4 regions of the Allobosea sp. FBZP-16 genome follow, and region 1 is predicted to be linked to each of the others. Evidence: predicted binding sites of a transcription regulator. Region 1 holds the regulator's gene; each other region holds the start of a gene.
The links. Region 1 encodes PhoB, which activates phosphate uptake and scavenging genes when phosphate is short. Its sites were predicted from a motif close to TGTCATNNANCTGTCAT; they were not measured.

Region 1 (2,199 bases):
CGCAGCCTCGCCGAGATGGGCGGCATGTCCGAGCGCATGCTCGGCGACTCCACCGTGGCTCTGGTGCGCCGCGACACCGCGCTCGCCCAGAAAATCATCAGCGCCGACCAGCGCCTCGACAATCTCCAGCGCGAGGTCGAGGAAAAGGCGGTGCTGACCATCGCTCGCCGCCAGCCGCTGGCGAACGACCTGCGCGAGCTGATCTCGGCAATCCGCATCGCCGCCGACATCGAGCGCGTCGGCGACCTCGCCAAGAACATCGCCAAGCGCGCCGTCGCGATCTCCGGCCAGTTCTCGCCGCCGCATCGCGCCGTCGTCGGCCTCGAGCATATGAGCCGCCTGGTCCAGGCCCAGCTCAAGGACGTGCTCGACGCCTATGCCGCCAGCAACGAGCAGAAGGCGATGGATGTCTGGCGCCGCGACGACGAGATCGACGCGCTCTACACCTCGCTGTTCCGCGAGCTCCTGACCTATATGATGGAGGACCCGCGCAACATCACCTTCTGCACGCATCTGCTGTTCTGCGCCAAGAACGTCGAGCGCATCGGCGACCACACCACCAACATCGCCGAGACCATCCACTATCTCGTCACCGGCCAGTCGATCGACGAGACCCGGCCGAAGCTCGACACCACCAACATCCTCGTCGACCTGCCGGCGGCCAATGGCTGAACCGGCGGGCGCTTGAACGGACGCTGACATGCCCGCACGCATCCTGATCGTCGAGGACGAGGAGCCGCTCACCTTGCTGCTGCGCTACAATCTCGAGGCCGAGGGCTTCGAGGTCGACAGCGTGGCGCGCGGCGACGACGCCGAACTGCACCTGCGCGACCATACGCCCGACCTCGTCCTGCTCGACTGGATGCTGCCCGGCCTCTCCGGCATCGAGCTCTGCCGGCGCCTGCGCACGCGGCGCGACACCGAGCGCGTGCCGATCATCATGCTGACAGCCCGCGGCGAGGAGACAGAGCGCGTCCGCGGCCTTGCCACCGGTGCCGACGACTATGTCGTCAAGCCGTTCTCGCTGCCCGAATTGATCGCCCGCATCCAGGCGCTGCTGCGCCGCGCCAAGCCCGGCCATGTCGCCGGTCTGCTCGCTGCCGGCGATCTCGAGCTCGACCGCACCACCCGGCGCGTCCGCCGCGCCGGCGCCGAATTGCATCTCGGCCCGACCGAGTTCCGCCTGCTCGAATTCCTGATGCAGGCCCCGGGCCGGGTCTATTCCCGGGCGCAACTGCTCGACGCCGTCTGGGGCCGCGACGTCTATATCGACGAACGCACCGTCGACGTTCATGTCGGGCGCCTGCGCAAGGCGATCACGCCGGCCAATGCCAAGGACCCGCTGCGCACGGTGCGCGGCGCCGGCTACGCCTTCGACGAGACGTTTGCCCGCAGCTGAGCGCTTCTGTCAGCGCGGCGCGGCGATGATCACCGCTGCGCCGGCAAGGCAGAGCGCGGCGCCTGCCAGGTCGTAGCGATCTGGTAGCACCTTCTCGACCAGCGCCATCCAGGCCAGCGACGCCACGATATAGACGCCGCCATAGGCGGCGAAGGTGCGCCCGGCGGCTGGACTGTCGAGCAGGGCCAGCAACCAGGCGAAAGCCGCAAGCGATACCAGGCCCGGCAGCAGCCACCAGGCCGACTTCCCGAGCTTGAGCCAGGCCCAGAAGGCGAAGCAGCCGGCGATCTCCGCCAGCGCCGCGGCGGCATAGGTCGCAAAGGTCGCCATGGCGCTCTCCCGTGGTCCTGCCCATAAAAAAGCCGGCCACGAGGGCCGGCTTTTCCGATTTTGGATGGTTACGCCGCCTCAGGCGCGGACGGGCTTGCGCTCGCGGCGCCGGTCGGCCGCCGGCTGGTAGGCGATCCGGGCGTGATAGGCGCAATAGGGCATGCCGGTCGCGCTGCGGCCGCCGCAGAAGCGGAACTCCGGCGTAGTCGGGTCGCCCATCGGCCACCGGCACATATATTCGCGCAGATCCATGATCGTGACCCGCTCGGAGAACGGCACGACCACGTCCTCGGCCGGCGCCGGAGCGCGCTCGACCTGTGCTTCGGTCGCGATTTCGGGTGCGAACTGCGGTGCCAGCGCGGTGTTGCCGCGAGTCAGCCCGGCGCCACCGTTCTGATGGCCGGCGGGATGGCTCGGCGGGCGGGCCGCCGGCTTGCGCGGGCGCGGCGTGGCCGAACCGGGGCTCTTGG
Region 2 (2,199 bases), on a different contig from region 1:
TCGAGGTGTTGTAGAGGCCGAGCAGCTTCCTGGCGCCGCCGGCGACCGCGGCGTTCATCTCGGTCTTGGTGGTAGCGAGGGCGTAGCCGGCATCCTTGAACTTGGCGATGAAGTCGAGATCGTCGGTGCGCTTGGTGCCCGGGGTCGACTTCGGCAGGAAGTTCGGCGAGCCGCCGCCCATGATCACGTCGGGCTGCACGTCGAAGAACATTTTGACGATGTCGTTGTAGTCCGAACGGCGGCGGGTATGGGCGACCATCGAGGCCGGGGTGGCATCCTCGATCTCGGAATTGGTGACGACGCCGATCGCCATGCCCGAGCGCCTGCGCTTGATTACCTCGGAAATGGTCTCGACCTTGGGATGGTCGAGCGTCAGCGCGTTTTTGGCGCAGTAGATGCCGAGCGCGTTGACGCAGGATTTGTGGCCGGTGGTGTAGGCGCTGGCGGAGTTGGCGCTGTCGGTGACGATCGAGTCGGTGCCCGAGGTCGAGATCAGGGCCATGTGCGGCATGTCGTCGATGGCGAGCTCGCCGCCATAGAGGCCCTGCTCCCAGCCCTTAGACAGGATACGGGCGGCGGTGCGATGCGCGACCGACATGCCGTCGCCGACGAAGAGGATGACGTTCTTGGCCTTGCGCTCGGGCGTCGCGTAGACGGTCCAGTTGACGGTCGCCCTCCCGCTGCCCTGCGTCGCCTCGATGACGTACTGGCCGGCCGGCAGCTGCGCGCCGCGCAGCCAGAGAGCCGAATGCTTCTGGCCTTCCTCGCTCTGGACGAACTGAGCCTCGCGGCCGAAGGCCTCGTTTACCGGCTTGCCGTTGATCGTGACCTTGACGTCGGCCGAGGCCGGTGCGCTCGGGAACTCGACCTTGAAGTCGAAGCGCGAGCCCTCGAGAATCTCGGCGCGGTTGAGCGGATAGATGGTCTGCGCCGTCACCGGCGCCACGCTGGCGAGCATCGCCGCCGCTATCAGCCAAGTTCGCTTCTGCATGATCTTCTCCGCCCCAATGCATCCGGTGGCCGGTCGGTTAGGCGCGCGAGATGACACTATGATTACTTTGCTCCAGCCAGATTGTTATACTATAACAACTTGCGATCATCGAGATCGGGGGCCGGAAGGCCTGCGCAAAGCGCCTAGGCACCCGCCCCTTCATCGTCGCGCGTGAGACATGGTCCGAAAAGCAAGAGCAGGCGGAGCCATTCGCACCCGCCCGCGTTTCGATCAGTGAGTATCGGGCACGTCAGGCTCATCCTGACAACTCCTGACACATTGCTTTCCTATCAGCCTCGTCGTCGCACGAGGAAACGCCGAAAGAGACATCGCGATGCTGACCTTCTATCACGCGCCGCAGTCGCGCTCCTTCTCGATCCTCTGGCTGCTTGAGGAGTTCGGCCAGCCCTATGAGACGGAGATCGTCGACATCCGTGCCGAAGGCGGCCCGCCGGAAAGCTATCGCACCATCCAGCCGCATAAGAAGGTACCGGCAATCGTCCATGACGGCACGACCGTCACCGAGCGCGCCGCGATCTGCCTCTATCTGACCGAGCAGTTTCCCGAAGCCGGGCTGGCTCCGGCGACCGGCGACAAGGACCGTCCGGCCTTCCTGACCTCGCTGGTCTATACCGACGCCGTGCTCGACCCGATCATCGCGACCTCAGTCCACAAGTTCAAATACGAGGCACGCGGCTTCTCCTTCGGCTCGCATGCCGACACCGTCGCCAATCTCGCAAAAAAGCTCGGCGAACATCCCTACGCCGCCGGCGAGCGCTTCACCGCCGCCGATACTCAGCTCGGCGCCGGCATCCATTTCGGCATGAACGTCGTCGGCGTGCTGCCGCGCCTGCCGGTCTTCGAGGCCTATATGGGCCGGATGATGGAGCGGCCGGGGCTGCAACGGACACTGCAGAAGGACGGCACGCCCGCCACCGCCCAGGCCGGCTGAACCAGTGCTCAGCGCCGGCCGAAGCGGAACTGCTCCAGCGCCGCAAGCTGCTGTGCGACGGGGGAAACATGGGTCGCCAGCGAAATCCCCTCGAAATGCCGGCGGCCGCGGAAGCGGGCCCGTTCGAAATTCGAGCGACCGTCGAAGGCGGCGTTGCTGAACCAGGCGCCTCTGTCGAAAAGAGCCGCGGCGAAATTCGCCATCTGCCCGAACCGCGCATCCTCGAAGCCGGCATTGCCGGCGAACTCGACCTCGC
Region 3 (2,199 bases), on a different contig from region 1:
TGCGTCCGTCGGAGGCGACCACCAGAACGATCTCCGGCTCGGGATTGTTCCAGCTCGAGGCTGGGTGCAGGCCGGCATCGGCGCCGGTGCCGACCGCAGACATCGGCGGCGCCTTGGTGAAGATCTCGGCATCCGGCCCGATGCCGACCTCGAGATACTGGCTCCAGCTGTTCTGGGCGATCAGCACCTCCTTCAGCTTCATTGCCTCCGGGGAGCCGGGCTTGAGCTTTGAAAGGTCGTCGCCGATCAGCTTGCCGATCTCGGTGCGGATCGCGGCAGCCGCTGCGGGATTGCCGCGCGCCTTCTCTTCGATGACGCGCTCCAGCATCGACACGGCGAAGGTAACGCCGGCGGCCTTGACCGCCTGTAGATCGACCGGAGCGAGCAACCAGGGCTTGCCGTCATCGCGGCTGGCGGCCGAGCTGTTGGCGAGGAGATCGGCGAGCGAGCCGAGGCTCTCGCCATCAGCGGCGCGCAGCGCTACTGCCGGATCGGCGGTCTCGCAGAGGTCGCGCATGGTCGGGAAGGTGGCGGTGACGTCGACCACCTCGCTGCCCTGCAGCTTGACAACCGACGGCCCGGCAAGATCCGGGCGCCAGACACGCCCGGCCAGAGCGGCGCGGTCGGCATCGGCCGGCAGGGTGTTGGCGGGCGTGAGCGAGAGCGAGGGCATGGCTGATCCAGCTTGTGTGCAGTGTACAGGACGGGCTGCGAAGAACAGCCGCTTCCACGGGAAATCGCAAGTGCGCGGATGCGCGTCCACAGCGAGGCGGAAATGTCATCGTTTTGTCATTGAACTGTCGCCCCGGCTTCATGCTAGCTTGCGCACCAACGACAAGAACGCCCGCGCATGCCGGGGGCTGAGAGGGAGCTGATCATGACCTTCAAATTCAAGACCCTGACCGCCGTTGGCGCATTCGCGCTGGCCGCCGCTTCGCCGGCTTTGGCGCAGACCGAAATCCAGTGGTGGCACGCCATGACCGGCGCCAACAACGACGTCGTCGTCAAGCTGGCCGAGGAGTTCAACGCCTCGCAGAAGGACTACAAGGTCGTCGTCGCCTATAAGGGTTCTTATCCCGACACGCTGAACGCCGGCATCGCCGCTTTCCGTGCCGGCAATGCCCCGCACATCATGCAGGTCTTCGAAGTCGGCACCGCGACGATGATGTCGGCCAAGGGCGCGATCAAGCCGGTCGCCGACGTGATGAAGGACGCCGGCGAAAAGTTCGATCCCAAGAGCTATCTGCCGGCGATCACCGGCTACTATTCGACGACGAAGGGCGAGATGCTCTCCTTCCCGTTCAACTCGTCCTCGATGGTGATGTGGTACAACAAGGACGCGCTGAAGAAGGCCGGCCTGCCGGAAACGCCGCCGAAGACCTGGCCGGAAGCGTTCGAAGCCGCCAGGAAATTGAAGGCCGCCGGCTGGGACAAGTGCGGCATTTCCACGGCCTGGACGACCTGGGCCAATATCGAGCAGCTCGGCGCCTGGCATAACGTGCCTGTCGGTACCAAGGCCAACGGCTTCGACGGCTTCGACACCGAGTTCCGCATCAACAGCGACCTCTTCGTCAAGCATCTGACCAATCTGGCCAACCTGCAGAAGGAAGGCGTGTTCTCTTATTCCGGCCGTACCAACACCGGCGAGGGCCGCTTCACCTCGGGCGAATGCCCGCTGTTCCTGACCTCCTCGGCCTTCTTCGGCAACGTCAAGGCCAACGCCAAGTTCGACTGGTCGAACGCGCCGATGCCGTATTATCCGGATGTCGCCGGCGCGCCGCAGAATTCGATCATCGGCGGCGCCTCGCTCTGGGTCATGGGCGGCAAGAAGGCCGACGAGTACAAGGGTGTCGCCAAGTTCTTCACCTTCCTCTCGGACGTCGACCGGCAGGTGAAACTGCACACCGAGTCCGGCTATCTGCCGATCACCAAGGCGGCCTATGAGAAGGTCAAGGCGTCGGGCTTCTACAAGCAGAACCCCTATCTCGAGACCCCGCTGCTCGAGCTCAACAACAAGGAGCCGACCGACAACTCGCGCGGCGTCCGCTTCGGCGGCCTGGTCCAGATCCGCGACATCTGGTCGGAGGAGATCGAGGCGGCCCTGAACGGCCAGAAGACGCCGAAGGCGGCGCTCGACGCGGCCAATGAGCGTGGCAACCAGGCGCTGCGCCAGTTCGAGCGCACCGCCAAGTAAGACAA
Region 4 (2,199 bases), on a different contig from region 1:
CGCGCTTGGCTTCGGCGTCGTAGGCCGACTTGTTGTAGGGCGTGCCCGACTTCTCCGCGACGTCGCGCACGATCGCCCAATCCTTCTGGTAGGTGATCGGCAGGAAGCGGTCGTCGCCGTTGAACTCCTTGGTCATTTCCGGGGTGAAGCGGAAGGAGAAGAAGCAGTCGGTCAGCTTCTTGGCGAGCTCGGGCTTGAGGTCGTGCGCATAGGCGAAGGACGAGGTGGGGAAGATCGCGCTGCGATAGATCTCGCGGGTGTCGTCCTTCTTGATCGTGCCGCGCACGATCATGCGCTCGTAGACGTCGCCGGCGACGGCGCCCATGTCGTAGTCGCCCGAGACGACGCCGAGGATCGACTTGTCGTGGCCGCCCGACATCAGCGGCTTGTAGTCCTTGTCGGCCTCGAGCCCGTGCTCGGGGAAGAGCACGCGCGGGGCGAGGTTGCCTGAGTTGGACGAGGGCGAAGTGTGGGCGACCTTCTTGTCCTTGAGGTCCGACAGCTTCTGGTAGGGGCTGGAGGCCTTGACCACGGCGACGAGATTGTAGCCCCGCACGCCGGCCGCCGAGCCCTTGGCGGCAAACGGGATCGCGCCGGCGAGGTTGACGGCGAAGCCGGTCGGCCCGGTCGAGAATCCCGCGAAATGCAGGCGGCCGGAGCGCATCGCCTCGATCTCGGCCGAGTTCGACTGGACTGGGTAGTAGACGATGCGCTTGCCGGTGCAGGCCGCGAGATGGTCGGTCAGCGGCTTGAAGATGTTGGCGTAGACGGCGGGGTCTTCGACCGGCGTATAGGCCCAGACCAGCGCCGACGGGTCCTTCAGCTTCGACGGATCGGTCGGCACGTCGGCGACCAGGTCCTTGTTGGCGTCGCAATACATCGTGTCGAGCTGGCCGCGATTGGGGCAGGCGTCCTGTGCCTGCGCCGCCCCAGCGAGCCCGAGGCCAACGAGCAGCGAGGTCGTGGCGGTCAGGCAAGTCAGCATCTTGGTCATGGTCGGCGTCTCTCCCGGTCGATCTTGATTATGAGCTGGCTATAGTATGTGACACAAAACTGTCATATTCCAGCCGGGCGAAACGTCTCGACTTACGACTATCGTGGTCTTGTCCACCGCGACGGTCGGACACTCACCAACCCTGACGATGCAGAGCCTTTCTCCTACAACCTTCCCGGACGATCTCGCGGCGTTGATGCCGCGCTATGACGGCTTCCTGCTCGACCAATGGGGCGTGCTGCATGACGGTATCCAGCCGTATCCGGGTGCCGTCGCCGCGCTCGAGATGCTGCGCCGGGCGAGCAAGCGCGTGATAATCCTCTCGAATTCCGGGCGTCGTGGCGCCGAGAATGCCACGCAGCTGGCGAAATTCGGCTTTGCACGCGATCTTTATGATGAGGTCGTCTCGGCCGGGGACGACGCCCGCGATGCATTAGCGGCGCGCGACGAACCGTTCCATCGCGCGCTCGGCCGGCGCTGCCTGTTGCTGGCACGCGAGGGCGAGGCGCATCTGGCGCACGGGCTCGGCCTCGACCTGGTCGATGACGTCGCCCCGGCCGACTTCATCCTGCTGATGACGATGGACCCGCCCCGGCAATCGGTCGCCGGCTGGATCAGCTTGCTCGAAGCGGCCAGCGCGCGGCGCCTGCCCATGGTCTGCGCCAATCCGGACCTGCATCGCACTAGCCCCGATGGCGGCCTGCAGGAGGCGCCGGGCCTCGTCGCGCGCGCCTATGAGCAACTCGGCGGTATCGTGCGCTATCACGGCAAGCCTGAGTCGCGCATCTATCGCAACTGCCTGGCGAAGCTCGGGCTCGACCGCGGGCGCGTCGTTGCGATCGGCGATTCGCTGGCGCACGACATCGCCGGTGCGCATGGCGCCGGCATCGACAGTGTCTTCATCGGCGGCGGCATCCATCGCGGCGAGATCGTTTGGGATGGCGCGTCGATGGATCCGGCGAGCTGTCTTGCGCTCTTTGCTCGTGCGGGGCGAAGCCCGACCTATGCGCTGCCGCTGCTTGGCTGACGCTTTGGCTCAACGCCCGGTCAGGAAGAAACCTGACAGGAAATAGGCCAGTGCCGAGATCAGGCCCGCCGCCGGCATGGTGACGATCCAGGCGAAGACGATGCCGCGGGCGACGCCCCAGCGCACCGCCGTGACCCGCCGCGCGGCGCCGACTCCGATGATCGCACCGGTGATGGTG

Region 2: the regulator PhoB is predicted to act here: its motif matches at 1,042-1,058, upstream of CXY91_RS05360 (alkaline phosphatase).
Region 3: the regulator PhoB is predicted to act here: its motif matches at 788-804, upstream of ugpB (sn-glycerol-3-phosphate ABC transporter substrate-binding protein UgpB).
Region 4: the regulator PhoB is predicted to act here: its motif matches at 1,044-1,060, upstream of phnD (phosphate/phosphite/phosphonate ABC transporter substrate-binding protein).

Annotation. Positions count from the first base shown of each region.
Region 1 covers NZ_LNCQ01000022.1:18,262-20,460, forward strand. The annotation lists gene phoU (phosphate signaling complex protein PhoU) at 1-672, shown strand, start outside; gene phoB (phosphate regulon transcriptional regulator PhoB) at 701-1,399, shown strand; gene CXY91_RS06375 (YnfA family protein) at 1,409-1,729, opposite strand; gene CXY91_RS06380 (GcrA family cell cycle regulator) at 1,808-2,199, opposite strand, start outside.
Region 2 covers NZ_LNCQ01000014.1:254,209-256,407, forward strand. The annotation lists gene CXY91_RS05360 (alkaline phosphatase) at 1-991, opposite strand, end outside; gene CXY91_RS05365 (glutathione S-transferase family protein) at 1,326-1,943, shown strand; gene CXY91_RS05370 (pentapeptide repeat-containing protein) at 1,952-2,199, opposite strand, start outside.
Region 3 covers NZ_LNCQ01000052.1:112,884-115,082, reverse strand. The annotation lists gene CXY91_RS26270 (fumarylacetoacetate hydrolase family protein) at 1-673, opposite strand, end outside; gene ugpB (sn-glycerol-3-phosphate ABC transporter substrate-binding protein UgpB) at 878-2,194, shown strand.
Region 4 covers NZ_LNCQ01000006.1:146,034-148,232, forward strand. The annotation lists gene phnD (phosphate/phosphite/phosphonate ABC transporter substrate-binding protein) at 1-994, opposite strand, end outside; gene CXY91_RS01120 (TIGR01459 family HAD-type hydrolase) at 1,143-2,021, shown strand; gene CXY91_RS01125 (anion permease) at 2,031-2,199, opposite strand, start outside.